3 linked regions of the Saccharobesus litoralis genome follow. The protein of the gene in region 2 interacts with the protein of the main gene of each other region in a pairwise test. Links are inferred from orthologs where the notes say so. Each region holds a gene or a part of one and is shown on either strand. Other genes may lie near its edges. The genes, in order: C2869_RS20565, C2869_RS14520 and C2869_RS17035.

Evidence for each region.
Region 1: the proteins of C2869_RS14520 (region 2) and C2869_RS20565 interact in binary tests that used the Escherichia coli proteins (3 or more experiments, as listed by UniProt). The link is inferred for Saccharobesus litoralis from one-to-one orthologs.
Region 3: the proteins of C2869_RS14520 (region 2) and C2869_RS17035 interact in binary tests that used the Escherichia coli proteins (3 or more experiments, as listed by UniProt). The link is inferred for Saccharobesus litoralis from one-to-one orthologs.

What each region holds. Positions count from the first base shown.
Region 1 is NZ_CP026604.1:5,381,400-5,392,370, forward strand. Bases 6,339-9,248 are described here. They hold C2869_RS20565 (BolA family protein), read right to left. Parts: upstream 7,965-9,248; coding sequence 7,713-7,964; downstream 6,339-7,712. Other genes in these bases: murA (UDP-N-acetylglucosamine 1-carboxyvinyltransferase), read right to left, coding at 6,339-7,427; C2869_RS20570 (hypothetical protein), read right to left, coding at 7,970-8,248; C2869_RS20575 (MlaC/ttg2D family ABC transporter substrate-binding protein), read right to left, coding at 8,250-8,924; mlaD (outer membrane lipid asymmetry maintenance protein MlaD), read right to left, coding at 8,957-9,248. Outside these bases: petA (ubiquinol-cytochrome c reductase iron-sulfur subunit), read right to left, coding at 1-237; rpsI (30S ribosomal protein S9), read right to left, coding at 488-880; rplM (50S ribosomal protein L13), read right to left, coding at 897-1,325; cell division protein ZapE, read right to left, coding at 1,521-2,633; C2869_RS20545 (YhcB family protein), read left to right, coding at 2,921-3,358; C2869_RS20550 (DegQ family serine endoprotease), read left to right, coding at 3,490-4,827; C2869_RS20555 (trypsin-like peptidase domain-containing protein), read left to right, coding at 4,890-6,032; more of murA, read right to left, coding at 6,171-6,338; more of mlaD, read right to left, coding at 9,249-9,424; lipid asymmetry maintenance ABC transporter permease subunit MlaE, read right to left, coding at 9,427-10,206; phospholipid ABC transporter ATP-binding protein MlaF, read right to left, coding at 10,206-10,971. UniProt on the Escherichia coli protein: Involved in cell resistance against acid stress.
Region 2 is NZ_CP026604.1:3,997,491-4,008,423, reverse strand. What follows is about bases 2,792-5,663. They hold C2869_RS14520 (Grx4 family monothiol glutaredoxin), read right to left. Parts: upstream 4,464-5,663; coding sequence 4,119-4,463; downstream 2,792-4,118. Other genes in these bases: sodB (superoxide dismutase [Fe]), read left to right, coding at 4,950-5,534; C2869_RS14525 (helix-turn-helix domain-containing protein), read left to right, coding at 3,036-4,052; barA (two-component sensor histidine kinase BarA), read left to right, coding at 2,792-2,844. Outside these bases: more of barA, read left to right, coding at 67-2,791; C2869_RS14510 (PrkA family serine protein kinase), read left to right, coding at 5,810-7,732; C2869_RS14505 (YeaH/YhbH family protein), read left to right, coding at 7,751-9,028; C2869_RS14500 (SpoVR family protein), read left to right, coding at 9,025-10,545; fatty acid metabolism transcriptional regulator FadR, read right to left, coding at 10,542-10,933. UniProt on the Escherichia coli protein: Monothiol glutaredoxin involved in the biogenesis of iron-sulfur clusters.
Region 3 is NZ_CP026604.1:4,562,544-4,573,311, forward strand. The notes cover bases 5,493-8,199. They hold C2869_RS17035 (BolA family protein), read right to left. Parts: upstream 7,150-8,199; coding sequence 6,835-7,149; downstream 5,493-6,834. Other genes in these bases: C2869_RS17025 (TRAP transporter large permease), read right to left, coding at 5,493-6,206; C2869_RS17030 (TRAP transporter small permease subunit), read right to left, coding at 6,206-6,784; C2869_RS17040 (alpha-ketoglutarate-dependent dioxygenase AlkB family protein), read right to left, coding at 7,167-7,820. Outside these bases: C2869_RS17000 (NADH:ubiquinone reductase (Na(+)-transporting) subunit B), read right to left, coding at 1-47; C2869_RS17005 (Na(+)-translocating NADH-quinone reductase subunit A), read right to left, coding at 50-1,387; enoyl-ACP reductase FabV, read right to left, coding at 1,717-2,904; C2869_RS17015 (TRAP transporter substrate-binding protein), read right to left, coding at 3,015-4,109; C2869_RS17020 (hypothetical protein), read right to left, coding at 4,121-4,819; more of C2869_RS17025, read right to left, coding at 4,842-5,492; C2869_RS17045 (methyltransferase), read left to right, coding at 8,222-9,469; C2869_RS17050 (peptidylprolyl isomerase), read left to right, coding at 9,483-10,082; C2869_RS17055 (hypothetical protein), read left to right, coding at 10,238-10,561; C2869_RS17060 (AmpG family muropeptide MFS transporter), read right to left, coding at 10,592-10,768. UniProt on the Escherichia coli protein: Transcriptional regulator that plays an important role in general stress response. Has many effects on cell morphology, cell growth and cell division. Acts by regulating the transcription of many genes, including dacA (PBP-5), dacC (PBP-6), ampC and mreB.

The sequences.
Region 1 (10,971 bases), 1.4 Mb from region 2 along the record:
TGGTGTACGGCTCACGATCCACACAGGTTTACCACGCCACTCAACACGTAACATTTGGCCAGGTTCAATTTTACTGATATTGACTTCAACTGGAGCTCCAGCAGCCTTTGCTTTGGCGCTGGGATTCCAAGAAGCAATAAAAGGAACAGCTGCTCCTGCTACTCCAACCCCGCCAACAACTGATGTGGCAACGGTTAGAAAGCGACGACGACTGTTATCGACAGGCGCATTACTCATCCAATATTCTCCGAGACTTTAACTTTATAATTTGTTGTTCTGCCCTAAAAAACAGCAGTGTTTTTCAACGGGCAAAAAATTGGCTAAATGATATAAAAAAACCCGTATTTATGACAGGAAAAATATAAAAAATCAGTGTCAAATCTAGGCGTTAAGTTGAATTAGATCAAATTCAATATAAATCAATCAAAAAATAGCCAAAAAAAAGCCCAGTAAACACTGGGCTTTTTTGAATTTTTGACAAAATCGATTAACGTTTTGAGAATTGTGGACGCTTACGCGCTTTCTTAAGACCCACTTTCTTACGTTCAACAACACGTGCATCACGAGTAACATAACCCGCTTGACGTAGAGATGAGCGTAAAGACTCGTCAAATTCGATTAATGCACGAGTGATACCATGACGGATTGCACCCGCTTGACCAGTCATACCGCCACCAGTAACAGTTACGTAGATATCAAATTTTTCAGTCATATCAACTAACTCTAAAGGTTGACGAACAACCATACGAGAAGTTTCACGACCAAAGAAAGTATCTAATGAACGTTTGTTAACTGTAATGTTACCACTGCCTGGACGTATAAATACGCGAGCAGTAGAGCTTTTACGACGACCAGTACCGTAATATTGAGTAGTTGCCATTGCCTATTGCTCCCTATTAGATGTCTAATACTTGAGGCTGTTGAGCCTGATGATTATGCTCTGCGCCTGCGTAAACTTTAAGTTTACGATACATAGCGCGACCTAATGGGCCTTTAGGCAACATGCCTTTAACCGCACTTTCGATGATCATTTCTGGCTTTTTAGCTTGTAATTTATCAAAAGTAATCGATTTTAAGCCACCTGGGAAACCAGAGTGAGCGTAGTATACTTTGTCAGTAAACTTAGCACCTGTAACCACAACTTTCTCGGCATTAACAACAACGATGTAATCACCAGTGTCAACGTGAGGAGTGTACTCAGGCTTATGCTTACCGCGTAAACGACGAGCGATCTCTGTCGCAATGCGACCTAATGTTTTACCTTCTGCATCAACAACATACCAGTCGCGTTGTACAGATTCAGCTTTCGCAGTAAAAGTTTTCATTATCAAATGAACCCAAACTCTAAATTCTTTATATTTGAGGCGTTCGCCTCCCCAATTTATGCCTGAAAACCCCTTCGAGAATTCAAAACAAAGGCCTGTCTAATGACAGCCTGGATGGGCTGGGGGCGCGCATTATACAAAAGAGGCTGATAAAGATCATCAACTATTTTGAAATTGTTGAAAAAATCGTCATCATTAAGGGATATGGGGGCGCGCTAAATATTCATGCGATTGCATTTCCTGCAACCGACTACGGCAACGTCTAAATTCAAACTCTAATGTACCACTACTGTATAGGTCTTCTATTGATACAGCTGATGAAATAATCAATTTAACGTTACGCTCGTAGAATTCATCAACTAGCGCTAAAAAGCGCCTAGCCGCGTCATCATTACTTTGTCCCATTTGTTTTACGTTGCTAAGTAAAACACTGTGGTAAATACGGCTTATTTCCATGTAATCAGTTTGACTACGTGCGGTTTCACAAAGGGCTGAGAAATCAAATAACGCCACACCATCACACTGCGCTCGACAACTTATCATGCGATGCTCAATTTCAACTTGAGTATCTCGCTCCACAGGCTCGACAGCTAATTGAGTAAAATATTTTAATAGATTTTGGTCGGCGATCTCATCAAGCGGTGAATGATAAATCTCTGCTTGGGTTAGCGTTCTTAAACGGTAATCAACCCCATGATCAACATTCACGACTTCACAATTTTGATTAATCAAGTCAATGGCAGGCAAAAAACGGGCGCGCTGCAAACCGTTTCGATACAATTCATCAGGCACAATATTGGACGTAGCGACTAGAACCACATCAAGTTTAAACAACTTCTCAAACAAACCGCCTAATAACATGGCATCCGTTATGTCTGAGACAAAAAATTCATCAAAACAAATGATTTTTGCTTCTTTAGCAAATTTAGCGGCAATAATATCCAGCGGATCGGCAACATTTTTCAGTAATTTTAGCTCGTCATGCACACGATGCATAAAGCGATGAAAGTGAACACGCATTTTATTGTTAAACGGCAAACACTCAAAAAACGTATCCACTAAATACGTTTTACCGCGACCAACACCGCCCCAAAAATACAAACCTTTAACCGCTTGCTGTGGCGGCTTAACAAATTTAGCTTTAAGTTTGCTAAAAAAGCTAGACGATGAGACTTGATCCTGAGCGACTAAATCATCATATAACCTTTGTAAATGATTAATGGCATTTTCTTGTGCTGGGTCGTGATGAAAGTCAGCGCGTTGGAGATCGGCTTGATAACAAGCTAAGGGCGTTTTTTTAGCAGACATAGTGTAATGATTGCTTGCCATTACTCGATATAGTCAAAGCGATCAGGTTTTAGGGGCAGGTTTCTAGTTCCAGACGAAACCTAAGTACCTACATCCATGTAGGCAAAGCCGTCAAGCTTCGAGACCCCATGAGCATATGCTCTATTATGTGATTGGGGCGAGTAAGCGCTGACAATGAACCATAAGACCTGAGTGAGAAGACTATAAATTGCAAGCTAAATGATTGAACATAAGCTAGAATTTACCATGCAGGCTGAAGTAAATGAACTAATAGAAGGTAATAAACTATGACATGGATAACGGGTGTACTTATTTTTGCCGTTGGTACATTAACTGGTTTTTTCGCAAACCGTTTCCTATCACTGAGTAGTCGTCAACAACAAGCGCTACAAAATGAATTACAACAAAACCAACAAGAGCAAGATGCACTTAAGCAAGAATTAAGCAACTATTTGGCCGGCGTTGAGCAATCATTTAAAACGCTAGCAGAGCAAGCAATGCAAGCCGCTCAAACTGCCAATACGTTTGGGGCTAGCGTCAAAGCGTCAGATTCAAAAGGGGAAGACTTTATTCCCTACTTTGGTTCAGATGTTAGTGAAGGGCTCAAAGAAACAAAACCAGTTGAGCAGTTAAGTAAAACAGTACAAAAATCTGATGAAACCAACGCTCCGCTCGATTACTCAGCGGGCAACTCAGGTATTTTAGTATCAGAAGAGAGTAAATAAATCCCTACTTTTCTGAACTTTTAAACCTAGCTTAAGTCTAGATGCATAACAAAAGGCCTGCTTATATGTAGAAAATATAACAGGCTTTTTTAATGAAATTAGTCAGTTAGTTACGGAGTTTTAATTTGATCATGTCGATTTTCAAATTTTCCAAAATATTAGTTATCTCGGCTTGTCTAGCCGTTGCCCCTATGAGTAACGCGGCAATTCCTTGGTTTGGTCAAGACGAAAAGCAACCTTCCTTAGCCCCAATGCTCGAAAAAACCACCCCTGCAGTGGTAGATATCATGGTACAAGGAACTAAAGCCGAAAAGCAGCAGTTACCTGAACCGTTACGACGCTTCTTTGGTAACCAGGCTCCGCAACGCGAAAGACCTTTCCGCTCGGTCGGTTCTGGCGTCATTATTGATGCAGATAAAGGCTATGTGGTTACCAACCACCATGTTATTGACGATGCTGATGAAATTATCGTGACGTTAAAAGATGGTCGCGAATTTGAAGCTAAGAAATTAGGCTCAGATCCGGAAAGCGATGTCGCATTGTTAAAAATAGAAGCTGATGATCTCACTGCGGTTAAAATAGCTAATTCAGACAAACTGCGGGTCGGTGATTTTGCCATCGCTATCGGCAACCCATTTGGTATCGGCCAAACTGTTACCTCAGGTATTGTTAGCGCGCTAGGGCGTAGCGTATTCGGTATGGAAAAACTAGAGAACTTCATTCAAACCGACGCGCCAATTAATAGCGGCAACTCAGGCGGTGCCTTAGTTAACTTTAAAGGCGAATTAATTGGTATCAACACTGCGATTATAGGCCCTAATGGCGGCAGTGTCGGCATTGGCTTTGCCATTCCTTCTAACATGATGAAAAACCTTGTTGAACAAATCATTCAATTTGGTGAGGTTAAGCGTGGCGTATTGGGTATATCCGGTCGTACCATAGATGCTGAATCAGCTAAAGAGTGGGGCTTAGATACACCGCAAGGGGCTTTTGTTGAACAAGTTTTCCCTGATACTGCAGCAGCTGAAGCTGGACTAAAACCAGGTGATGTCATTGTATCAATCAATGGTAAACGCAACTCAACCTTTAACGAACTGAGAGCCAAAATCGCGACCTTTGGTGCTGGTAAATCAGTAACTTTGGGAATTGTGCGTGACGGTAAAAATATCGAAGTGGAAGTGGTATTAAAAGAATCATCAGCAACTAAAGTTGAAGCAGCAGCTATCCACCCACAATTAGAAGGGGCTAAACTAAGTAATCATGAAGATGGCGGCATCACGATAGACAGTATAGCTGATGGCGCACCAGCGCAAATGATCGGCTTAGAGCAAGGCGATAAAATCATCGGCATTAACCGGATGCGGATCGACAACATTGCTGAATTACGGGAAATGTTAGATGGTAAGCGCGGCTCATTTTATTTAAATATTGTACGTGGCGACACCCCACTGTATATTTTCATTAGATAAGATACAGTCATAGTAGATACTCAAAGGGCTAGCTTACTGCTAGCCCTTTGTCGTTAATAGACATGAATATACAAAAAACCTTTGACCATATTAAAAATACCGTCACCTTTATCGCTAAATCGTTAGGTATTGGTTTCATTATCGCCGCTCTTTTGTTTGCTTTTTTTCCAGAACTCAAAAAGAACAATGCATTATGGCAAAGTTTTTTTGCAGCCAACGAACCCGATTTTCGCCCCGTGAGCTATGCCATGGCAGTCAAACGAGCAGCACCGGCTGTAGTCAATATTTATACCCGTACCACGCAAACCACCAATCGCTTCATCTATAACATTACACGCGAAGTACAGGGATTAGGCTCTGGGGTTATAGCGTCTGAAAAAGGATTTATCTTAACCGCTGCTCACGTTGTTAAAGATGCTGATTTAATCGGCGTAGCGTTACAAGACGGGCGTATTTTTGAAGCGCAGCTGATAGGAACCGATCCCGCCAACGACTTAGCTGTGCTGTATGTAGAAGCGAATAATCTGCCTGTCATTCCAATAAATAAAAACCGAGCTATTCAAACAGGCGATGTCGTACTAGCAATAGGTAACCCATACAACCTTGGTTTAACCATTACCCAAGGTATTATTGGCGCAACCGGTCGCTCAGGTCTTATGTCTAACAAAGCCATCAACCTTGATCATTCAGATTTTATTCAAATGGATGCGGCAATTAATGATGGTAACTCAGGCGGTGCCTTAGTTAACTCTCTTGGTGAGTTAGTTGGCATAAACTCAGCAAAGCTCGCACCACTCAACCAGCAAACAACCTCTCAAGGGATCTTTTTTGCGGTAAACGCTCACTCAGCATTAAAGATTATGGATAGAATAATTGAGAACGGTCGTGTAGTGCGCGGTTATTTAGGTATTTCTGGTAGCGCTTATGGTCTACCTTCGGAGCTTAAACAATCAGAAGAGGCGTTTGCTATTTTAGTCAACGAAGTCGAGAGCGATAGCCCCGCCGCACAAGCAGGCTTACAACCAGGTGATTTGATTTTTGAGTTAGCTGGTGCACCGATTGTCGAACCAAATGATGTGTTAGAGTGGTTAGATAACACCAAACCTGGAACACAAGTTAAAATTCGATTAATACGTAAAAATATCATCCTAGAAAAAACCGTCATCATGGGCGAAGACCCAATAACACGCCGCTTGCGAGACTAGTTATACAAAATTGGCGATGCGAGATTAGCTATGCAAGAGCGGTTAAATAACGTTGAAGTTGAACTATTTTACAACGAACAAAAAAGCCCGCATTAAATCGCGGGCTTTAAATCGAAAATCACATCACAAGTTTAAGCTTTAACTGACCCGCGTGACCTTAGCCCCCAAGCCTGCAAATTTTTGCTCTAAGTTTTCGTAGCCTCGGTCTAAATGATAAATGCGATCAACCACTGTCGTCCCTTCTGCGACTAAGCCTGCTATCACTAAACAAGCCGAAGCCCGTAAATCAGTAGCCATCACTTGCGCCGCTGACAATTGCTCAACACCGTGACAAATCGCGGTATTCCCTTCGAGCTCAATATTAGCCCCCATCCGATGCAACTCAGGCACATGCATAAAACGATTTTCAAATATGGTTTCTGTTACTTTTGCAGAACCGTTAGCAACACAATTTAATGTGGTAAACTGCGCTTGCATATCCGTAGGAAAGGCTGGATGAGGAGCCGTTTTAATATTAACGGCTTTTAATTCACGACCTGTCATATCCAAACTAATACTATCTTGCGTCGTTTCGATTAACGCACCTGCTTCTTTGAGCTTAATAAGCACAGCATCTAGCATTTCTGGGCGGGTATGAGTACAGCGAATTTTACCACCTGCAACGGCTGCCGCGACTAAAAATGTCCCAGTTTCTATGCGATCCGGCAAAATAGAGTGCTGCATACTTTGCAATGACTGCACGCCTTCAATCGTGATTTTATCCGTACCAGCGCCTTGGATCTTAGCCCCCATTTTAATTAGGCATTCAGCTAAATCGACAATTTCAGGTTCACGAGCGGCGTTTTCAAGTACGGTTGTACCTTCAGCCAAAGTCGCCGCCATTAATAGGTTTTCAGTGCCGGTCACTGTCACTGTATCAAATAAAATGCGTGCACCTTTTAAGCGGCCGTCCACTTTCGCTTTAATGTAACCTTGCTCAACAACCACTTCGGCACCCATTTGCTGTAAGCCATGGATGTGTAAATTGACCGGTCTCGCACCTATTGCACAGCCACCGGGCAAAGACACTTGAGCTTCGCCCATTCGCGCAAGCAAAGGACCAAGCGCCAAAATAGAAGCGCGCATGGTTTTAACTAACTCATAAGGAGCAATACTCGATGTCAAGCTAGACGCATCAAGTTGCACGCTATCGTTATCACATTGATTGCTTATACCCAGCTCGGCAAGTAATTTAAGCGTTGTATTGATATCTCTTAGTTGCGGCACATTAGTAAAAGTGACTTTATCAGCAACCAAGATACTTGAAAAAAGAATAGGAAGAGCGGCATTTTTAGCGCCGGAGATGCGTACATCGCCCGATAACGATGCACCACCTTCAATCTGCAATTTATCCATTAACGGAAAACCTGATGGTTAATGAGAGAATTATAATTATAGTCAAAGCGATCTGGTTTTAGGGGCAGGTTTCTAGTTCCAGACGAAACCTAAGTACCTACATCCATTTAGGCAAAGCCGTCAAAGCTACCGCGTCCTGCTAACGCCCCTCGCTTAAAGCGCCTACTTTTGGTACCTGCATCCATGCAGGCAAGCTTCGAGACCCCATGAGCATATGCTCTATTATGTGATTGGGGCGAGTAAGCGCTGACAATGAACCATAAGACCTGAGCGAGAAGACTATAACTAGAAATTTAAAAGCTTATGCTTACGATATTCTTCTTCGGTGAAGGCTTTAATGGCAACAGCATGAATAGTGCCATCAGCGATCATATCCATTAATGGGGCATATATCGCCTGCTGACGCTTTAATGAGCGTTGACCTGCAAATGATTCCGAAACGGCTACAATCTCAAGGTGAGAGCCTTCAGCTTTAACTTGAATATCGCTGAGGTCTAACGAATCGTTAAGAAGTTGTTTAATCTGTTCAAGATCCATAGAAATTATTCGATACCTAAAATGTCAATAACGTTACTAATGCTGGCTAACTTAACCAGCTCATCAGTAACATTATGCCATTTTAATTCGACGCCCGCTGCTTCTAATAGTAATTTTTGTTTAACAAGCCAAGCTAAGCCAGCGGTATCGGTACTAAATTCAGCCATATCTAAACTCAAAAAATCATTCTGAGGTTGTGGAATGGATAACCCTTTAAAGTTATCGAATCGGCTTAATTTGCCCACTAGCTTTACAACATCACTTTCTACGGTAATGCTTAACATACTATTGCGTATCCTGCTGCTTTAACACGAGAGGTTTTTCGGCTTTGCTTTTTAGATCGGCTATAACAGCCTTAATACCCGAACGCTTAATCGCCTCATTAATTTCTTTTCGTTTGGTATCTAACACTGAAATACCTTCGGCATCCATGTCGTATGCGCGCCAACTGATTGCACCAGTATTTTTATCTTCTCGCTTACGAAATTTAAAATACAAATCGATATCTGGGCGGCCCGGTTCTATGATTTTACTCTTAACTACCACAATATTAAGATTAGAAAAGTCTTTGCTTGGTTCAACCGCGACACTTTGTGTTTGACGATAGGTTGAAAATACCTGAGCGTAAACGGTTACCATGTAGTCTTTAAATACTTGAACAAATTCTCTTTTTTGTTCCGTCGACAGTTTTCGGAAGTGTTTATTGCCTAATACCTTATATGACGCATAGGTGTAATCAATATGCGGTAATAGCTCTTCACTAACAATCACTTTTAAATGATCAGGATTTTGCTTAATCGTATCTAATTCTTTATCAAATCGATTAAATGCACTTTGCGCCACATTTTTTAATAAAATATAAGGGTCTGCTTCCATGGCAGCTTGTGCCATAGACGAAATACCAATACATACAAAAACAAATGTTAGTGCAACGTACTTTTTAATTTTAACTAAGTTCATACTTTTAAATAACTCCTAACACATCCCTATGCTTAGTCATCGTTTTGACTAAATAAAAACTGTCCAATAAGTTCTTCTAATACTAACGCAGACTTGGTGTCTTCAATAAAACTACCCGGCGCTAATATTTCAATACCGTCGTCCACGAATCCAGGCTCTAAGCCTAAATACTGCTCGCCTAATAGACCTGCAGTTAAAATACTCAACGAGCTAGTCTCTGGGAAATCATTGTATTGTTGGTAAATATCCATAGTGACAACCGGCACATAATCGGTGCGGTCCAATGCAATACTAGAAACTCGCCCTACAACAACCCCACCAACCTTGACAGGACTTCTGACTTTCAAACCACCTATATTGTCAAATTTGGCTTTAAGCTGATAGGTTTCAGAACTACCAACAGAACTTGAGTCAGCAACTTTTAAAGCGAGCACTAAAAAGGCGATAAAGCCAGCTACGATAAACAAACCAACACCGAACTCCAATTTACGGTTTGTCATTATTATTCTCCAAACATCAATACAGTTAACACAAAATCTAATCCCAAAACAGCCAGAGATGAGTGCACAACGGTTTGCGTTGTTGCTTTACTAATCCCTTCTGAAGTGGGTATACAATCATAACCTCTAAAAATAGCAATCCAAGTGACGACAAAGGCAAAAACGACACTTTTAATAAAGCCATTCATCACATCGTCGCTGAAATCAACAGATGCTTGCATAACAGCCCAATAAGCACCTTCATCAACGCCAAGCCAGTCGACTCCCACTAAGTGTCCACCAAAAATTCCCACAGCGCTAAACATAAACGCTAACAGCGGCATGCTATAAAAACCCGCCCAAAAGCGCGGCGCAATAACACGTCTTAGCGGATCAACGGCCATCATTTCCATGCTAGTTAACTGCTCAGTGGCTTTCATTAACCCAATTTCAGCGGTTAACGCAGAGCCTGCACGGCCTGCAAAAAGCAAGGCGGTCACCACTGGGCCTAGTTCACGTAACAGTGACAAGGCGACCATAGGACCCAAGCTATTTTCTGCGCCATAACCTATGAGTATAGTATAGCCTTGCAGCGCTAAAACCATACCAATAAACAAACCACTAACGACAATAATCGCTAAAGACTGAACACCAACAACATATATTTGTCGAACAACCAAAGGAAAGGATTTTGAGATATTTGGTAATGCAAACAAGGCAAAAAACAGCATTACCCCAGCTCTTCCCATGGTTGTGACTTGCTGAATGACACCACGCCCTATTTGAGTTATCACTTGAGCTATCACAGCAAAACCTCTTTCAATTGTTGCTTAAACGGCTGTGCTTGAAAATGAAATGGCACAGGTCCATCAGCTTCACCTGCCATAAACTGATGAACTAAAGGCGACTGATGTGCACGTAACTGCTCTGGCGAGCCATAACCAATAATTTGTTTATTGGCAATAATATAAGCGAAATCAGCAATGGCCATCACTTCATGTAAGTCATGTGACACTATGATTGAGGTTAAGCCAAGCGCATCATTCAATGAACGGATGAGTTTTAACAAAACCCCCATAGAGATAGGGTCTTGGCCAACAAACGGCTCATCATACATAATCAATTGTGGATCAAGTGCGATAGCTCTAGCTAAAGCTGCTCGGCGCGCCATTCCACCCGACAACTCATTTGGCATTAAAGACGCTGCGCCACGTAAACCAACCGCATCTAACTTCATTAACACCATGCTACGAATAATATCTTCCGGCAGCTTTGTGTGTTCACGAATAGGAAAGGCGACATTTTCAAACACCGTCATTTCCGTAAACAAGGCACCACTTTGAAATAACATGCTCATTTGTTTACGAATATCGTAAAGCCCACTACGGCTCAGATTGGGGATATTTTTGCCATCAAACAGAATATTGCCAGAATCAGGGCGAAGTTGACCGCCAATCAATCGCAATAACGTGGTTTTACCTATACCACTAGGGCCCATCACAGCGACCACCTTCCCTTTAGGAATGGTCAAACTGATGTTTTCATAAATAATTCTGTCGTCGCGAGAG
Region 2 (10,933 bases):
TACCATTATACATATGGCATGAAACAATCACTCAATTTGATAAAGATACTTTATTAGTTAAAGAGCATGTACAACAAAAACTTAAAAGAATGGGTCTTTTTCATTACGGTTATTCCTACCCTATTTATTTCAAGCTTAATAGCTGGATATTTTACTGTAGGCGCCATATCAGAAATTCAATTGCGTCAAATTAACACTGGCAAAAATATTATTGAACCATTAGCCATTGCCGCTAATAGCTTATTGAAACAAAGTAAAAAGAATGAATTAAAAGCGCTAATCGATCATGCCCAACGAAAATTTAGCGCTGAAGTGGTCAGTATCGCCATTTTCTCTGCCGACAATCGACTCATCACAACGAGTAATTATCATAATGAATTTGCCATGCTACGTTCTGAGCCTGGGCAAAATAATTTTGAAGTAACAAATTACGAGATAGATAACGGATTTATTGTTTTTAGAACACCTTTGTTAAATGAAGCAAATTTTGATGAAGATAAACGCGCAGTAAAAATACCCTATATTTCAATCCAATTAACCACAGATAATATAACCCATCAAAAATATAAGGTTTATGTTACTACGATACTGATATTAATTTTGGCTGTTGTCATTAGTTTAGGTTTAGCCAACTTTGTACTACGTCGCTTATCTCAACCAATCAAAGCCTTACTTAATAATATTAATTGTATAGAACAAAAACAGCCCCCTGCCTTCACCCAACCTTTACATCTCAATGAATTAGAGAGAATAAGATTAGGCATAGGAAACTTGTCTAGTCTATTAATTAAAAGCCAAGAAGAGCTTGATCAAAATATAGAACAAGCAACAAGCGATTTAAGACAAAGCATTGAACAAATAGAAATTCAAAATGTTGAATTAGACATTGCTAAGCGTAAAGCGCTAGAAGCAAACCGGATTAAATCAGAATTTTTAGCCAATATGAGCCATGAGCTAAGAACACCGCTAAATGGCGTACTGGGTTTTACTCGGCAATTACTAAAAACGGATTTAACTGCGCACCAACAAGACTTTTTGAAAACTATTGAAAGTTCCGCCAATAATTTACTCAGTATTATTAATGACATTTTAGATTTTTCAAAGCTAGAAGCAGGTCGAATGACTTTGGAAAAAGTCCCATACAATTTACGTGACAATATTGAAGAAGTTGTCACTCTACTTGCCCCAAATGCTGCTGAAAAACACTTAGACATTTCACTCAATGTGTTGTCTGACGTACCTGAAAACTTAGTGGGAGACGCCATGCGAATTCGCCAAGTTATTACTAACTTGGTCGGTAACGCTATCAAATTCACTGAAAAAGGCGCGGTAACCATTGACGTAGAATTAATTAAAAGTGACAACCCAAGCGTCATAATTAAAGTCGTAGTTAATGACACTGGTATTGGCATTACGCAAGATAAAATAAAACATATTTTTGAACCGTTTGGCCAAGCTGATTCAAGTATCACTCGCAAATATGGTGGAACGGGTTTGGGGCTAGTCATTTCCCAACGACTAGCTAAAGAAATGGATGGCAATATTTCAATAACCAGTAAAGCTAATCAAGGGACAAAAATTGAGTTTGTATTTAAAAATGACATAAATGCCATGCCTATATCAGTACCTATCACTGCTAATGGCATGCTAAATAAAACATTCGCCCTGATTGAGCCAGTCGATCACGCTTATAACGCAATACATGATTTACTTATTCAATGGCAAATAACAGTTAGGCGTTATAAATCGCTGATTCACTTTATCAATGATAATGAGGCCAGTAATCAAAATTTCGACTTTGCTATCATTCGTTATGATTTGAGCGAATTATCATTTGACGAATATTGCCGAATGGTTAACAACGTAAAATCGCAAATAAAAACCATTTTTATCTCTACTTATTGTAGTGAATTAAAGATGGTACAAAGATTAAGTACCAGTACCGGCTGCAAGCCTTTGTGCTTACCGATACAAACTCGAAAATTTGCTGAAATACTTAATAATGAACATCGAAGCCAAAACGACTTACCAACATTACCGAAACAAACAATATCTGCAGTCAATTTAGACCAAGTCACGTATGATAAAAATAGTGAAAATAATGACGCCAATCGAATTCTGATTGTTGATGACAATCCTCTCAACCTGAAATTGTTATTCATTTTATTACAAGAGCAAGGCTACCTAGTTGATACCGCAGAAAATGGTCAGCAAGCATTAGAACTGACAAGAGCCCGCGTTTATAAAGCTATATTAATGGATATACAAATGCCGATCATGGATGGCGTATCAGCATGTATTAATATTCAAAAAGACAGTTTAAATCAGCAAACACCAATAGCGGCTGTAACAGCTCACGCTTCGACCAGTGAAAAACATAAAATTATGCAGCAAGGGTTTAGTGCTTATGTTACTAAACCGATAGATGAAGACGAATTAAAAAACTTGCTTCGAAAACTAACAAATTATTCAACAGACATTAAAGCAACATCAAACTCTTCTGACATAATAGACTGGCAGCTTGCCTTAAGTAGAGCCAATAACCGCCACGATCTCGCTATAGAAATGCTAGATATGTTGCTTAATTCCATTGCTAATGCCAGCGAAGAGATCCAAACCGCGTTATTCAATCAAGATGCTCAACAGTTGTTAACAGCAATTCACAAATTACATGGCACTACGTGTTACACCGGGACCCCCAAGCTACAAAATCTCGCCTATGACATTGAAACCCGATTAAAACAAGATAATACAATAGAGCCACTTGTCGAGCTTATAAAACAATTACTGCAAGCCTTAGATGAAGTTAAAACAGTTTCAATTGATATAAAAACTCAATTTTAAGACGAAAAAAGTAGATGATTATTAATTTAATTAGCGCTTTTTTCTACCAATTCTGATATTTTGAGCTTAAATGTTAGATGAATGACATATTAACTGTTGGTTTTAATCAATATATTGTTAGAATTGCAGGCTTATTATAGCAAAAGGCTATTAAACAGCAGTACTTGCACAACATGTGATACGCAAGAGATATGAAAAATAGAGAGTTAATCGCTCAAAAGATCCGTGGCAAACAAATAGTCAGCTACCGACTCGAGCAATTTATAGAACAAGCACCCGATTTAATTCAATGTGTTGAACGCCAACCCAAATTTGAATCTCCGTTTTCAGCCGATAAAATTGACCGTTACCTGCATAGTCAAGACCGCTCCTTGAAGTTAGTACCTGGAGCCGCTGTATTTCTCTGTCATGAAGAACTCCCTGCATTTATTAATGAAAAGTATGGCAACGAAGATTTTTACTCTATTCAATATGTACACCAATGTAATGCTTACAATTTAAGCCACAAAAATCGAAATTTACGCTCTAAATTATCTGTAAGTGCCATTGGTAAAGGTGCGACTGAACTCATTAGTTATGATAAGGGTACAGTTAAAACCTTTTTTATTATTATGAGCCGCCAAGGTTTAGAAAACCTGTGTCAGCTATCTAATTTCGACAGTAAAAAATTATTTGAATTACAACGTGAAATAGATCAAGAAAAGTATGCCTTTCATCAGCTCGAAACGCCTTTGACATTCAGAACCAAATTCGAAGATCTGATGAAGCTCGTTGCCAGTAAAGAATCATCAAACGTTCTTGCCGTAAGTGCCAACATTTTTAGCCTTGTATCAGACATAATAGAAATCATTGATAATCAAGGCATTAATGAGGGTAATAACGCACTATCGCGCCAACATAACCTAGCGCAAAATGCCAAAAACTTTATTGATGACTACACCAATATGGTTACGAATGCTCAACAATTAGCTGAAATGCTTAATACCAGCGTCTCGACCTTACAACGACAATTCAAACTCGCATACAATGAGTCTATCGGTCAGTATATTAAAGACAAGCGTTTAGAGTCTGCCGCTGAGTTTCTCGATCAGGACATGAGTATTGAAGAAGTTAGTGAGTTACTCGGCTATAGTTATCGGAGCGCTTTTGAACGAGCCTTTAAAAATCATTATGGTTATTCACCGGGCAACCATGTAAAAAGAAAATAATTCAAAAACAACAATAAAAAGCCAGCAATAGCGCTGGCTTTTTTTATAAGTAAAGAAAATATATTTTTACTCTGCAGAAGACTCATCTTCTTTATGTTTGGCCGCAGTTTCTTTAATTAGAGTTTGTAACTCACCTTGTTGAAACATTTCTAACATAATGTCACAACCACCAATTAATTCACCTTCAACCCATAACTGAGGAAAGGTAGGCCAATTAGCATATTTAGGCAGCTCTGCACGAATATCAGGATTTTGTAAAATATCAACGTAAGCGAACGGTTCACCACAGTTCATTAAAACTTGAGCTGACTGCGAAGAGAAGCCACAACTTGGTAACTTTGGGCTACCTTTCATGTAAATTAAAATTGGATTTTCAGCAATTTGTTGTTTGATTTTATCTAATGTTTCCATAGAAACCTCTATATTCGAGACGTTACAATAATACTTGAGTATTATTGTAAGTTATTATGCGGTTCGGTTCTATAACTGAAACCTGTTAAGCGTATTTTTATAAACTAACTCACTGAAACCTTGATTTTTAGTAAATAACCCTCAGTTATAGTCAAAGCGATCTGGTTTTAGGGGAAGCCGTCAAGCTTCGAGACCTCATGAGCATATGCTCTATTATGTGATTGGGGCTGCCTAAAGGGATTTAGGTAGTAGGACGACGCAGGAGCCAAAGTCGAGAGTAAGCGCTGACAATGAACCATAAGACCTGAGCGAGAAGACTATAAACAAACAATTAAAATAATCGCTTAATCCATACATGTTTTGGGTATTCAATTTTTTTAAATTAGTTAAACTATTATACGTTTAAAAAGAGTTTGGCAGCTTTGCCAAAAGCCACTACTTTTATTCAGTATTACTTATTAAAACAAGCCAACGGAGAATCGAACAATGGCCTTTGAATTACCAGCTTTACCCTACGAATTAGATGCATTAGAGCCACACTTTTCTAAAGAAACTTTAGAATTTCACTATGGTAAGCATCATCAAACTTACGTAACTAAGCTAAACGGTTTAGTTGAAGGTACTGATAACGCAGAAAAAAGTTTAGAAGAAATCATTAAGTCGTCTGAAGGTGGTTTATTCAACAACGCTGCTCAAATTTGGAACCACACTTTTTACTGGAACTGTTTATCACCAAATGGTGGTGGCGAGCCAACAGGTGCTGTAGCTGATGCAATCAACGCTGCATTTGGTTCTTTCGAAGAGTTCCAAAAACAATTTGATGACAAAGCAGTTAATAACTTTGGTTCAAGCTGGACTTGGTTAGTTAAAAATGCTGATGGTTCTTTAGCATTGGTTAATACATCAAATGCTGGAACGCCAATCACAGAAGAAGGTGTAACTCCGCTATTAACTGTTGATTTATGGGAACATGCGTATTACATCGATTTCCGTAATGCTCGCCCAGCTTATTTAACAGCGTTCTGGAAATTAGTTAATTGGGAATTCGTAGCTGCTAACCTAGCTAAGTAATCTTCCCTAACTCCGTGCTTAATTTACTACTGAATTAAGTACGGAGATTTCTTGCACCGTTAGCCTCACCATTTGTCCCCTCTACCGTTTGTATATTCGCATTTTATCGCCGTTTTTTGGCAGCTAATCCCTATAAGTCTGATTTGCATAAAAAATCCAGTAATTTAATTAACATATTTTTTTGGTTTTCTTGGCTTTTTGCATCTAAATTTAAAGTAAGCGATTAATTTAAATCCATTTTCTGCTAATGATAAACGGTTTCTCGGGGGAACTTTATGGGTATTTTCGAGCATTTTCAGGAGCGCTACGATTCAACGAAAAACGAAGAGTATTCGATTGAAGAGTTTTTAGAGCTATGTAAAAAAGACAAGATGGCCTACGCCAATTCGGCAGAGCGCCTATTGCAAGCAATCGGCCAACCAGAAATGGTTGATACGTCTCAAGATCCACGTTTAAGTCGGATATTTTCAAACCGCATCATTTCTCGTTACCCAGCATTTTCTGAATTCTACGGTATGGAAGAAGCGATTGAGCAAATTGTTAGTTATTTGCGTCACGCAGCCCAAGGCCTAGAAGAGAAAAAACAAATTCTCTATTTATTAGGTCCTGTTGGTGGTGGTAAATCATCTTTAGCTGAAAAAATAAAATCCTTAGTCGAGAAATGTCCTATTTACGTCATTAAAGGTTCGCCTGTTAATGACCACCCGCTATGCTTATTTGACGTTAATGAAGATGGCGACATTTTGCAATCTGAATACGGTATACCAAACCGTTACTTAAAAACCATTATGTCTCCTTGGGCCAGAAAACGATTACATGAGTTTAATGGCGATATTTCTAAATTCCGTGTTGAGAAAGTATATCCATCAGTACTCGATCAGCTAGCCGTTGCTAAGACAGAACCTGGTGATGATAACAACCAAGACATTTCAGCCTTAGTCGGCAAAGTAGACATTCGTTACCTTGACGAGTACGCGCAGCACGATCCTGACGCTTATAGTTATTCTGGCGCCTTGTGTCGTGCCAATCAAGGTGTGATGGAATTTGTCGAGATGTTCAAAGCACCGATTAAAGTGCTGCATCCGTTACTGACTGCCACACAAGAAGGTAATTACAATCCGACTGAAGGTATGTCGGCATTACCTTATGATGGCATTATTCTAGCCCACTCTAATGAATCCGAATGGCAAAGCTTTAGAAACAATAAAAACAACGAAGCATTTTTAGACCGCGTATTTATTGTTAAAGTCCCCTACTGTTTAAGGGTTTCAGAAGAAATAAAAATCTATCAAAAGTTACTTGAAAGCAGTCAATTAAACCAAGCGCCTTGTGCTCCAAGTACATTAGAGTTAATGGCTCAGTTTTCAGTCTTGTCTCGCTTAGCTGTACCAGAGAATTCAAGTATATACTCTAAAATGAGAGTCTATGATGGTGAAAGTTTAAAAGATACCGATCCAAAAGCGAAATCACATCAGGAATACCGCGATTTTGCAGGTGTCGACGAGGGTATGAACGGCCTATCGACACGATTTGCATTTAAGATCATTTCTCGGGTCTTCAACTTTGATCATACCGAGATCGCAGCGAACCCAGTACACCTATTTTATGTTTTAGAACAACAGGTTGAGCGCGAGCAATTTGTGCAAGAAACTGCAGACAGGTATATGGAGTTCCTAAAAGGATACTTAATACCTAAATATGTAGAGTTTATTGGTAAAGAAATTCAAACAGCCTATTTAGAATCGTACTCTGAATATGGACAAAATATTTTTGATCGCTATGTCACTTATGCTGATTTTTGGATCCAAGATCAAGAATACCGCGATCCAGAGACTGGTCAGTTATTTGACAGAGCCGCTCTCAACAATGAATTAGAAAAAATTGAAAAACCAGCTGGAATTAGCAACCCGAAAGATTTTAGAAATGAGATTGTTAATTTTGTGCTACGCGCCAGAGCAAACAATGAAGGTAAAAACCCGAATTGGACTTGCTACGAAAAGCTAAAAACAGTGATAGAGCATAAAATGTTCTCTAATACGGAAGATTTATTGCCTGTTATCTCGTTCAATGCCAAAACATCTGGTGATGATCAGAAAAAACACGACGACTTTGTCGCTCGAATGATGGAAAAAGGCTATACCCAAAAACAAGTGCGTTTATTGTCTGAATGGTACTTACGTGTCCGCAAATCATCTTAGTTATATTAAGGAGATGCAATGGCGCATTTTATTGATCGTCGGCTTAATGCCAAGAAAAAGAGTACTGTCAATCGACAACGATTTTTAAGACGTTATAAAAAACAGATTAAGAAAGCTGTCTCTGACTCTATCAATAACCGCAGTGTCACTGACCTTGTCTCTGGTGAAAGTATTACGATACCGCAACGCGATATATCGGAACCTACTTTTCACCGAGGTAAAGGCGGTGTTAACGATATGGTACACCCGGGCAACGATCAGTTTATTCCGGGTGACAAAATACCTCGCCCTCAAGGAGGGCAAGGTGGTGGTGGCCAAGGGGAAGCTTCAGATTCGGGGGAAGGTGAAGACGATTTCGTTTTTCAAATTTCGCAAAGTGAATATCTCGATTTACTTTTTGAAGACTTAGAGTTACCAAACCTGCAAAAAACTCAACTAGATAAAATGATTGAGTTTCAAACGCATCGAGCTGGCTTTAAATCTCAGGGTAACCCAGCAAATCTTGATATTGTGCGCTCATTAAAAAATTCGCTTGCGCGGCGCACTGCTATGGCTGGTAAACATAAAAAACGTTTACGAGCAGCAGAAAATGAATTAGAAAATTTACAACAAGACGCGAAAGGTAACCAAAGCGAAATAGACATATTAATTGCTGAGATAGAAAGTTTAAAACGCAAGCTTAGTAAAATTCCATTTATTGATGAATTTGACCTGCGGTTTCGCAACTTTGAGCAAAAGCCAGTTCCAACATCAAATGCCGTCATGTTTTGTTTAATGGATGTGTCTGGCTCAATGGATCAAGCAACAAAAGATATCGCCAAACGCTTTTACATACTGTTGTATTTATTCTTAACGCAAACATACAAAGATGTTGAAGTGGTTTACATACGTCATCACACTCAAGCCAAAGAGGTGGATGAACAAGAATTTTTTTACTCCAAAGAAACCGGTGGAACTATCGTATCGAGCGCTATAAAACTAATGGATGAGATAGTACGAGATCGTTACCCTCCCAATCAATGGAATATTTACGCAGCTCAAGCCTCTGACGGAGATAACTGGGCTGATGATTCACCACTATGCACCGAGTTGCTAAGCAATAACGTGTTGCCTTTTATTCGTTATTACACCTATATCGAAATTACGACTCGGGCGCATCAAACACTCTGGCGAGAGTATCAATCATTAGCTGAGAGTTTCGATAACCTTGCTATCCAAAATATCAAATCGGTTGATGATATTTACCCAGTATTTAGAGAGTTTTTTAAAAAACAAACGACCAAGGGGGCAGCATGACAAAAAGAAAACCCTTAAGTGATGGGCCGGATTGGACATTCGAACTACTGGACCAATACCATCAAGAAATTAAACGTGTAGCCGCCCATTACAAGCTAGATACCTACCCTAACCAAATTGAGGTTATCACGGCTGAACAGATGATGGATGCGTACTCCAGTGTCGGTATGCCCATAGGCTACAGTCATTGGACGTATGGTAAAAAATTTATTCAAACTGAACAAAATTATAAACGTGGCCATATGGGCTTAGCTTATGAAATAGTTATTAATTCAGAGCCCTGTATTTCTTATTTAATGGAAGAAAACACCATTACTATGCAAGCGCTAGTCATGGCCCATGCGTGTTATGGTCATAATTCGTTTTTTAAAGGTAACTACCTGTTTCAAACATGGACTGATGCCAGTTCAATTATTGACTACTTGCTGTTTGCTAAAAATTATGTCGCTGAATGTGAAGAAAAATACGGTATAGATGAAGTAGAACAGATATTAGATTCATGCCATGCCTTAATGAATTATGGTGTCGACCGTTATAAGCGACCACAAAAAATATCATTACATGAAGAAACCAAACGGCAAAAAGACAGAGAAGCTTATTTGCAATCGCAAGTAAACGATTTGTGGCACACAACAATACCCAAGAAAAAAGCCGAAAAGTCTAAAAGCAAATTTAATTTTCCTGAAGAACCACAAGAGAACATTCTGTACTTTATTGAGAAAAATGCCCCCTTACTTGAATCTTGGCAACGAGAATTAGTACGAATAGTAAGAAAAATATCTCAGTACTTCTATCCCCAAAAACAAACTCAAGTCATGAATGAAGGCTGGGCTACATTCTGGCATTACACCATTCTTAATCATTTATATGATGAAGGATTAGTAACAGATAGATTTATCTTAGAGTTTCTTCATAGTCATACCAACGTGGTTTTACAACCTGAATATAACAGCCCTTACTATTCAGGTATCAACCCTTATGCGCTCGGGTTTAATATGATGATGGATATTAAACGCATCTGTCAAAAACCGACAAAAGAAGATGAGCTTTGGTTTCCGGAAATGGCTGGGTCAGATTGGCTTGAAACATTGCACTTCGCAATGCGCAACTATAAGGATGAAAGCTTTATTGGCCAATACATGTCACCCAAAATTATCCGCGACTTTAAATTTTTTCAAATTCACGACGATGATAAAATTAACTTCTTAGAAGTTAACGCTATTCATAACGATGAAGGCTACCGAGAAATACGCCGGCAATTGTCCAATCAATACAATTTGAGTATGCTCGAACCTAACATACAAGTATACAGTGTAGATGTGACGGGTGATCGATCATTAACTCTCAGGTATATCCCGCAAAAGCGCCAACCTCTTGCGGAAACTAAGCAAGAAGTCATGAAACATTTATATCGCTTATGGGGTTTTCAGGTAAAACTAGAGCAAGTAGATGAATCAGGTGAAACAAAGCTCATTGAGACATGTCCACCTGAAAAATATGAATCGATTAATATTTAATTTATAGGTTGCATTTGCTCGCGGTGATTATTGAATATATCACCGCTTTCTCTTCCATGTTTTCTGACTAATGCACTGACCAATTCATGATCGCCAGCTTCAGCCAGTTGAACAATATCTTTGTAATAACAACGACAAAGCGCTCTAGCCTCAGGGTGAGAAAAGTAAAAAGACCCAATCTTGGAATACAAGCCTTTGAAGCCATTTAAAATAAGAAGATAAATTTTATTACCTGCTATTTCAGCTAAAGTATGCAGTAATCGATAATCAAACTCAGCATAAGCGGTACCATTATCTTCAACGTTTTGGAAATCGGCAAACGCTTCAATACATTTTGCTGCATCGTGTTTGATTGCTTGGCGTATAACAATACTGCAAACATCGGTTC
Region 3 (10,768 bases), 570 kb from region 2 along the record:
TTTTCAAAATGCGGCTCGATATCGATAATAAATTGTTTCAAGCTCATGCTTAACCTTCCTTCTCGATAGTTGTTAAGCAGTTACGAAGTAAAACACCGTAATCTGTTTTGCCTGGACAAACGAAAGTACATAAAGCTAAATCTTCTTCGTCTAACTCTAGTGCGCCTAACTGTTGAGCACTATCTGTGTCACCAGCGCAAATATCACGCAATAATAAAGTTGGAAGAATATCTAAAGGCATAACACGCTCATAGTTACCAATTGGCACCATGGCACGAACACTACCGTTAGTCGTTGTTGTTAAGCCAAATAACTTACCTGAGAATAAGTGTCCCATGTACGCTCGGGTAACAGAGAACTTATTAGCACCTGGTGTCATATAACCAATGAAGTCACGCTCACGACCTTCTAGCAATAAAGAAACTTGGTTGTGATAACGACCTAAATAAGCGTGAACACCAGCAGCTTTGGTACCTTGTAATAAAGAACCCGATACGGTACGTACTTCACCGTCAACGACTTCATTAGCCGCTAACTCGTCTATATTGGCACCTAATAGGGTGCTCACTAAACGTGGTTTAGAAGCAGCTGGGCCAGCAAGTGAAATAACACGCTTAGTGTTTAATTCACCAGTGGTAAATAATTGACCGAAAGCGATTACGTCTTGGTAACTAACATGCCAAACCGTTTTAGTCGCGCTTACTGCATCTAAATGATGAATATGCGTACCAACTAAGCCAGCTGGGTGCTTACCACCAAATTCGTGAGTTTCAACACCTGAGGTTGACGGAACGCTAGCGCCTGCAGCTTTACAAAGGAAAACTTTACCTTCAGTTAGCTGAGTGATAACGGTTAAGCCGTTAATAAACGCTTCTTGGTTTTCAGCGATAATGACTTCAGGGTTAGCCGCTAAAGGATTAGTATCAATTGCGGTAACGAAGATTGAATTAGCTGTCGAGTCAAGAGCAGGAATTTTGCTGTATGGGCGAGTACGTAAAGCAGTCCATAAACCTGAATTAACAAGGTTTTCTTGAACCTTTTCACGACCTAAGCTACTTAATTGAGACGCGTCATACTTAGCATATGTTTCTTGCTCGTCACCATTGAGAGTAATGACTACAGATTGCAAAACACGCTTAGCACCGCGGTTTACTTCTGTAACCTCACCAGCAGCAGGGGCAGTAAATACTACTCCTGGGTTCTTTTTATCTTCAAAAAGAACCTGGCCTTTCTTAACCGTGTCGCCAACGCGAACACGCATAGTCGGGCGCATGCCAATGTACTCTTCACCAAGGACAGCAACCTTTGTAACGGCATTGCCGTCAGATATTGCTTGTTCTGGCGCTCCAGTAATAGGAACGTCCAAGCCTTTCTTGATAGTTATCATAGGTTTGCACTTAATGTTTTAATGTTAAAACTAATAAAAATAAAAAAGTTGGTATCCGGTTAAGCAATTTGTTGTTCTTATTACTTATCTGCTTAACCATATATTCTCTAGTGTTATTAACCGGCAAATTTTAGCACAAAATCGTAATTTTACGCTAATAAAAACTAGCAGCTTGCGCCAATTTTGCTACGAAATGATGAAAAAATAACCAGGTGATACTAATGAGGATTGTTCACATTTAAGGATGGGTAAAAAAACAACAGGCTGCGCAAGGCAGCCTGTTAAAAAATAAACGATATTGCTTCAAGTCAGCAAATAAATGTCAAGGTTTATTCTTCAATTTTAAGATCAACTAACGGGCTGACATCCGCGTCATAATCAACGCCATCAACTTCAAAACCGAACAGCTTCAAAAACTCATGGTGATAACTTTTATAGTCGGTTAATTCATCAATTGAATCAGTATCAACTTCATCCCAGATTTTCTGTACAGCATCTTGAACTTTATCTTCAAGCTCTTTGTAGTTTTGACTTAAACGACCTGCCTCGTCTAAACGCGGGCTTTCGCCATAAAGGTTTTCCCAAAATAAGCCTGCGATCTGCTCAATAACCCCTTCATATGTACCCTGCTCTTTCATCACTTTGAAAAGACCTGAAATATACAAAGGCATAATAGGAATGGCAGAGCTTGCTTGAGTGACAACTGCATTTAGCGAGGTGACATAAGCTTTGCCATTTACATTAGCAACAGACTCAGTAATCGCAGCCGCAGCACGATCTAAATCTTCTTTCGCTTTACCTATGGTCGCATGCCCATAAATTGGCCAAGTTAACTTTTTACCAATATAAGTATAAGCCGTGGTTTTGAAATTTTCGGCTAACACGTCAGCTTGTTGTAATGCATCGATCCACATTTCCCAATCAGCTCCACCCATAACATCAATCGTGCCTTGGATTTCTGCTTCATTCGCTGCTTCAACGGTAATATCTTCAATGACGCGCTTAGAAGTATTTAGGTTTTTAGTGGTAACAGATGAACCAATTGGCTTTAACGTAGAAGAATAAACTTCACCCGTATTCGGATCAGTACGACGTGGCGCCGCAAGGCTGTATACAACCAAGTCTATTTTGCCTAAATCTTTTTTAATAATATCAATTGCTTGTTGCTTGATTTCATTTGAAAAAGCATCACCATTAATATTCTTTGCGTATAAACCAGCCTCTTCAGCTGCCGCTTGAAACGCAGCAGAATTGTACCAACCCGCGCTACCGGTTTTTTTCTCAGTTGCTGGTTTTTCAAAGAAAATACCTAAGGTTTTTGCACCTGCACCAAATGCAGCGGTAATGCGCGAAGCTAAACCGTAGCCAGTAGAAGAACCGATAACCAGTACATTTTTAGGCCCTTCTAATTGACCTTTTGACTTAACATAGTCGATTTGCTCTTGTACTGCGGCCGCGCAACCAACGGGATGAGCATTTGTACAAATAAAACCGCGAACTTTAGGTTTGATAACCATATTAATTTTCCTAATCGAATGAATTTTTATTGACTAGCGCCATTGATTTATTGGAACTGAATCCGACAACGGCGCTATTCTAAAGATATTGTCATCGTTAACTGATCTGATCAGTTAAGATCACGTGAAGCGTAATACGCTTGCTCAGATAGCTGATTGTATTGCTTAACTTTTTGATAAAACGCAGAGTACGATTGATAAATTTTGTCAGCCGTTTTATCTGTCGCAACTAATTCGTCAATGACTTGTTGGCTGTATCGCTTATAGGCGGCAACTACATCAGCAGGTAACTGACGTACCTCTACACCATGTTGCTTGGTTAATGTTTGTAGTGCTTCTTGGTTACGCGCGGTATATTCTGACAGCATGTCTGAATTAACGGCTCGCGCGGCCACTTCAATAATTTTTTGTAAATCTTTAGGTAATGCCGCCAACGCTTTTTCATTAATAATAAACTCAAGCATCGAACCTGGCTCATGCCAAGGCGTGGTGTAATAATATTTAGCCGCTTTGTGAAAACCAAATGCTAAATCATTATATGGCCCAACCCATTCTGTGGCATCAATTGTACCCGTTTGTAATGCAGTGAATAATTCACCACCCGGTAACGTAGTCGGCACACCTCCGGCCTTTTTAAATACGTCGCCAGCAAAGCCCGGAATACGCATTTTTAAACCTTGAATATCTTGCAACGAGTTGATCTCCTTATTAAACCAACCCGCCATTTGCACACCTGTATTGCCACCGGCATAAGGCACTAAGCCAAATGGTTTATAAAGCTCGCGCCAAAGTGCTAAGCCATCTCCATAATGGATCCACGCATTCAACTCTTGAGCGTTCATACCAAAAGGAATGGAAGAAAAGAAAGGTGAGGCTGGAATTTTACCTTTCCAAAAATACGAGCCACTGTGGCCCATTTCAGCGGCACCATTGCGCACACCGTCAAAAACTCCAAAAGCCGGAACTAATTCACCAGCACCATATACTTTTATGGTTAAGCGACCGCCAGACATTTCGTTAACATATTGGGCGAATAGTTCGGGGCCGTGTCCCAGACCTGGAAAATTTTTAGGCCAGCTAGTGACAAGCTTCCACTTAAACTTTTTAGCGGCTGGCGCAGCGCCAGTTTCTGCTGTGTCATTACCACCACAGGCCGCCAACAATAGGCTTAATCCTGTGACTAATGCTAAACAATACTTCTTCATAATTGTCCTATTTATTCTTGTTCAAGTTCCGTCAACGATATGCCCTGCATATCTAGCAGCAACTTTGTAAAAATACTTTGTAAATTCTGGTTGGCGTTTTTCTCAAACTTCAGGCCTAAATGCAACTTTTCTTTAGCATTAACATTTTTCACTACGGCTTTCAGCGTGGTTTCAGTTTGACTAACCGGATCAAATTGCGCGTTTATAGTTAATTCTTTTTCTAACAAATTTTCTTCTAATTCAGCAAAATCATGATTGCTACCATCGCTAGGCAAACATTCGCATTTACAACCGCTCAACGAAAAATCCGTTAACAAGGCAATTAAATCTAAGTTCATTTGCGGCACTTTAACTTCCGCCATTAGTTCAACTTTAATTCTTGGCTGAGTACGCAGTTTTTGAGTTTGCACCTCTTGTGGGTAATCCAGCACTAAAATAGGCTCTTTATAAGTTATCTTAGCTTGAACTGCTGCAGAAAAAACAATGTAGTCCATGTGAAAATCATCAACCAAAGCTCGTGCCATGACTTTAACCCCAGATCGTAGCGAACTCGCATCGCGACTATCTTTCGACTTTGGCCAACGAAACATCATGTATTGGTTTTCGATACAACCAATATATTCAGCTCGCGCTCGGGCTTTTTTATGAACTGCATTGAAAAAAAACAATTCAACTGCGGTTGATGGCTTCAAATCCGTGACTTTGCGCATAATTGTCCTAATTCTTTATCTGTTAGCCATACATTATTTCAGGTAACCAAGTAGCCAACTCAGGCCATACAGCCAGCAATACTAAAACCAATAGTTGAATAACAATAAATGGCGCAACGCCCTTGTAGATCTGCGCGGTTTTAATACTCGCTGGGGCAACACCACGCAAATAAAATAAAGCAAAGCCAAATGGTGGGGTTAAAAATGAAGTTTGCAAATTAATGGCTATCATGATCCCTAACCAAATCGGGTCAACCCCCATAGTTAGAAGCACAGGTCCAACAATCGGCACTACAACAAAAGTGATCTCAATAAAGTCGAGAATAAAACCCAATACAAATATCACCAGCATCACCACAAGGATGGCAGTCCAAACCCCACCTGGCATATTATGGAAAACATCATGAATTAAATCTTCGCCCCCTAACCCTCTAAACACCAAGGAAAAGATAGACGCACCAATTAAGATCAGAAAAATCATGCTCGTGACTTTAACTGTGTCTTGGCCTATTAACTGAGCTTGATCCACATTGAGCTTGCCCTTAACCGCCGCCAAAACTAAAGCACCAAATGCGCCTATGCCGGCAGCTTCGGTCGGCGTTGCAAACCCCAATAAAATAGAGCCTAAAACAATAAATATTAACGTCAGTGGTGGTAATAACGCTTTCAGTAACGCGATAAGGTTAATATTGTCATTATCGTTTTTAACCGGTTGAACATTTTTGTCTGTGTACACTGCGTAAATGGCGTACAGCGCATAAAAAGCAACCAGTATTAACCCCGGAATTAAGGCACCGACAAATAAGTCACCCACTGAAACCGTTTCAGGCGAAAAAATCCCTTGGCTAATTTGCGCTTGTTGATAAGCGTTTGACAAAACATCACCCAACAAGACTAAAGCAATTGAAGGTGGAATAATTTGCCCTAGCGTCCCCGTACTACAAATAATGCCAGTTGCTAAGGATGCTGGGTATTTTTGCTTAAGCATTGCAGGTAAAGACAATAAGCCCATTGTCACAACCGTTGCGCCAACGATGCCGGTACTGGCCGCTAGTAACATACCAACTAAAATTACACTTAGCGCCAAACCCGCTTTAAAACGGCCAAACAATTGCGCCATAGATATCAACAAATCTTCAGCAATTTTAGACTTTTCTAACGTGACACCCATCAATATAAATAAAGGCACCGCGAGCAAGGTTTGATTATTAACAATGCCAAATAAGCGACTCGGCAAGGCATTAAAAAAACTAAAATCAAAAGCGCCAAACAAGCTGGCTAAGGTAGCAAATATTATTGAGGTTCCGGCTAAGGCTAGCGCCACTGGATAGCCCGACATTAAAACCAAACAGACAACAACAAAAAGTAATACTGAGAGCCATTCCATTAGATACTCTCCTTGTGTGACTGTTGTTGTGATTGTGACGGAGACTGTGACTGTGTCTGTGACTGTGTCTGTGACTGTGACTGTGACTGTGTTAATAGCAAAATACTTTTGATAATTTCACTGACTGCCTGCAATACCATGACAACACTAAACACTAAAATAAATGACTTAAGTACATACACTAAGGGTAAGCCGCCCGGCTCAGCGGAAGCCTCTTTAATCTGCCAAGCATTAGCAACGTATTCGACACTCATGCAAAAGATAAATATCACCACAGGCAATAACAAACAAAGATGGCCTAATAAATTAACCATTGCTTTTTTCTTAAGTGAAAAGTGACGGTAAAAAACATCAACCCTAACATGCTCGTCATATTTTAATGTATAGCCAGCGGCAAACAATAATGCCGCTGCGTGAAAATAAGATACACTCTCCTGTAGCGCAATCGAGCCTATATTTAGGCCGTAGCGCATCACAACGACAGATGTCATCAAGACAACCATGAGTAAAGTAAACCAAGCGGTTATTTTGCCAAGCCATTCACTAACTTGATCAATAAAAAAAGATATTTGCTTCATTATTTTTGTTTATTGTTTTAATCGTCTTATCGGGGCGTGTCTTAACATTATTAGGCTTTTTTACTGCCACCTAAGCAATTTGGTGATAGAGGAACATCATTTTTTCGCGTTTGCCATTCTTCAGGATGATAAGCATGGATGGCTAACGCATGAACAGGTCCTGCCAACTCATCAGCTAAGCAAGAATTAACCGCTCTATGCCTAGCCAACAAGCGCTGGCCAATAAAGTTGTCACTAACAACAATAACCTTAAAATGAGACTCTGTTGCTGGTCCAGAATGCATGTGACTTTCATTAATCACATCAAGTACGGCTGGATCAAAGGTTTGAGTTAGCTTTTCTATAATTACTGATTCGACTGACATTTTACTCACGCAATGATTTATTTGGGCGAGTTAATTAAATAGCGAAAGGTTAAATTAATCCTAGGCTCTGCAACTCGCATCCTTTTAGGTAAGCTATGATACCAAAATTGTTGAGTTTTGCCTGCCATAATCAACAAGCTACCATTTTCTAATAGCAAGTTATGTTGTTGAGAAGAAAATTTGTGCTTAAATTTGAAGTCTCGGGCTGCACCAAAATTCAACGACGCGATAACAGGCTCTTGGCCTAATTCCGGCTCGTCATCCGCATGCCATCCCATATTATCATTACCGTCACGATAATAATTACCCAACATAGCGTTAAACTGGATGGTACGGCCAAGCACTTGACTACATGTCGATGCTAACCAAGGTTTAAGACACGACAACACCTGTACCCATTCTGTAGCATCAAACCGCTGGCCAGAATACGTATAATAAACGCCGTTATCGCCATAAAATGATTGTAACCGCGGGGTTTTGACCTCTCGATTATATAAATTCAAGGTTTCCTGTTGCCAGTTTAACGACTCAAGTAGTCGAAAATAATGCCGAGATTCACTTAACGAAAATAAATTAGGGAAATAATATACATCGCTATCTTGCCAAGGCATTTTACCTTGCAACTCCAATTGCGAAGCCGAATGCGTATTATCAAATAACTGAAACTGCATAAACACGCCCTAAACAAACCACTTTTTCATTATAACTGAATTGTCCAAAGTGATTAATCATTACATTGTGCTAAACAAGCTAGGTTTTCTTGATATGTTTAGTTAAAATCCACGCTTTTTATAGTCTTCTCGCTCAGGTTTTATGGTTCATTGTCGGCGCTTACTCGCCCCAATCACATAGTAGAGCATATGCTCATGGGGTCTCAAAGCTTGACGGCTTTGCCTATATGGATGTAGGTACTTAGGTTTCGTCTGGAACTAGAAACCTGCCCCTAAAACCCGATCGCTTTGACTATTCGTGCCTTGAATTAAATCAATAATCAAAATAATCGATGGATCAAGACAGGTTTCCATTACCAAACGAAACCTAAACAGAAGATTATAAAAAGTAGCGACTTTTCATGTCTAACGAAACAATATTAGCATTGCACTCTTCTCAGCAATCACAACACGAACCAAAGCCGGCTAGCCAAGTTGAATTGTGGCGTTATCCACCACAACTTGCCGATGCCAATTTACGTGCGTGGGATGCCGCTGACAAATATGTGTTACAACAGATCCTTGATGGGGAAATAACGTTAGGCAACACCCTGCTAATCAACGACGCCTTTGGTGCTTTGGCAGTGAGCCTGCATCAATTAAAAACATTAAAGTTAATTGCCAATATAGCTTTATATAGTTATACCGACTCAAAAGTGAGTGAGTTAGCACTAAAAAATAATTTAACGAGAAACTGGCCAACAGCCCTTCACACAGAAACGAATAGCTCAGTCCATGTGCTCTCGCAAACACAAGCTTTTTCAGCAAACAACCATTGGCAAAGTATAATCATTAAATTGCCTAAATCCGTAGCTTACCTCGAGTTTTTATTAATACAGTTAGTCGAATATTTGCGCAGTAGTGGTAAGACAAAACCGGCCATTATCATCGCTAGCAAAGCAGTTGAATTGACTCCGAGTATAATCAAGTTACTCAAGAGCTACTTTAAACAAGTGGTTCCCAGCCGCATTAAACAAAAAGCCCGTTACTTAACTCTGCTCGACCCAGTGGAATCTACACCCGTATTTTCTTATTGGTCAACCACTAAAAAACCGCTTAACGGTGTTAATTACACCGCTGCGCCTAATGTTTTTGCTCGCGGTAAAATTGATATAGGCGGACGCTTCTTAGCCGAAAATTTACCTAACTGTAATCAAAAAAGCGTCATTGATTTAGGCTGTGGGAATGGCTTACTCAGTGTTAACGTACTTCAAGCGTTTACGCCTTCTTTATTAATCGCTAGCGACGAATCTGCACAGGCAGTAGAAACAACACTAGAAAATATAAATAACACTAAAGATAAACAACAAAGCCAAACAGTAAAGGTTAATGTAATACAAGATGATTGCTTAACTAATCAAGCATCAAATAGCGCTGATGTTATTTTATGTAACCCTCCCTTTCATCAGGCAAATGCCGTTACCGACCACATTGCTTGGCAAATGTTTAATGATGCTAAGCGCGTACTCAAAGTAAAGGGGGAGCTACGCATTGTTGGTAATCGCCACCTTGGTTATCATACTAAGCTAAAACGTATTTTCGGCAATTGTAAAAATATTGCCAGCAATGACAAATTTGTCATTCTTGCTGCTTTTAAAATAAATGAATAAAGGACACTTAAAAATGATTTCTCACATTTTCAAGGTTATCACCTTACTGCTTTTTTCCACGGCCATTAGTGCGCAAGCTGCTGCGGACAAACGAATTCAACCCGATGTGTTGTATCCAAGAGTTAAATTCGAAACCTCGTTGGGCGACTTTACAGTAGAGCTTAATCGCCGACGTGCTCCTATTACGGTTGATAATTTTTTAACCTATGTTGTTAAAGGTGAGTTTGATGGGGTTATTTTTCATCGAGTAATTGGCGATTTCATGGCTCAAACTGGCGGCTATGATAAAAACTTTCAAGAAAAGCCTAAACGAGACAGCATAGTTAATGAAAGTGGCAATGGCTTAAAAAATGATGAAGGAACGATTGCCATGGCTAGAATGAATGACCCTCATTCAGCAGCTCGACAATTCTTTTTTAACCTCAATGACAATGATCATTTGAACCCAGGTCGTAACTGGGGATATACCGTGTTTGGAGAAATTGATTCAAATAGCGAAATATTAGAAAAGTTTAAGCAACTAGAGACTGAATTTAACCCAAAGTTAGGACAACCGGACGTTCCCAAACAAATTGTTCTAATTAAACGCGTCACCTTACTTCCGCAAAGCTAATCAGCGTCTATACTTAGGTCGTCAACGAGAAAACCTGTTGACGACCAGTATTCAGCTATTTTGGGCCATTTGATATACAAAGATATATTTTGACATGTATTGTTATACGAATGACAAAGTAGAGCATAAGAATTAATTGAGGAATACTTATAGTCGTGATAGTTAACCAATTCATAGAGCTTAAAAAGAAACAACTTAGCTATTATGTACGCGAATTTTGTGAAAAAAATTTACCGTACAACGAGCTTAATTTGTTTTTATGGGATACGCTCGAAGAATGGACACAGGTCACTATTCGTAAGGATGAACCCTATTCGCAAGTCGAGCGTGTATTTTGGCATTTAATCCATCTACTCAGTTACTGGCCAGAACAACAATTACTGCAGGACGACTACCTAGTTGAAGAAATGCAGTTATGTGTTGAGTATTTAGAAGGCCAAGGTTGCGTGCCTTTTGACTGTGTAGGGATAAGGCCATAACCAACAGCTAACAAAACGCTTCCCCACGCATTAACTGGCTTTTGTTTCCAACTGGCTCACTTGTGCTTTAATTCGCCAAAGTAGAAACAAAGCAGGAATAATCATCAAAGTAGTGATGATAAAAAATATTGTCCAATTACCATCTAACGCATCAACCATCACGCCGCTATAGGCACCAATAAATGTACGCCCTACAGTTCCTATTGA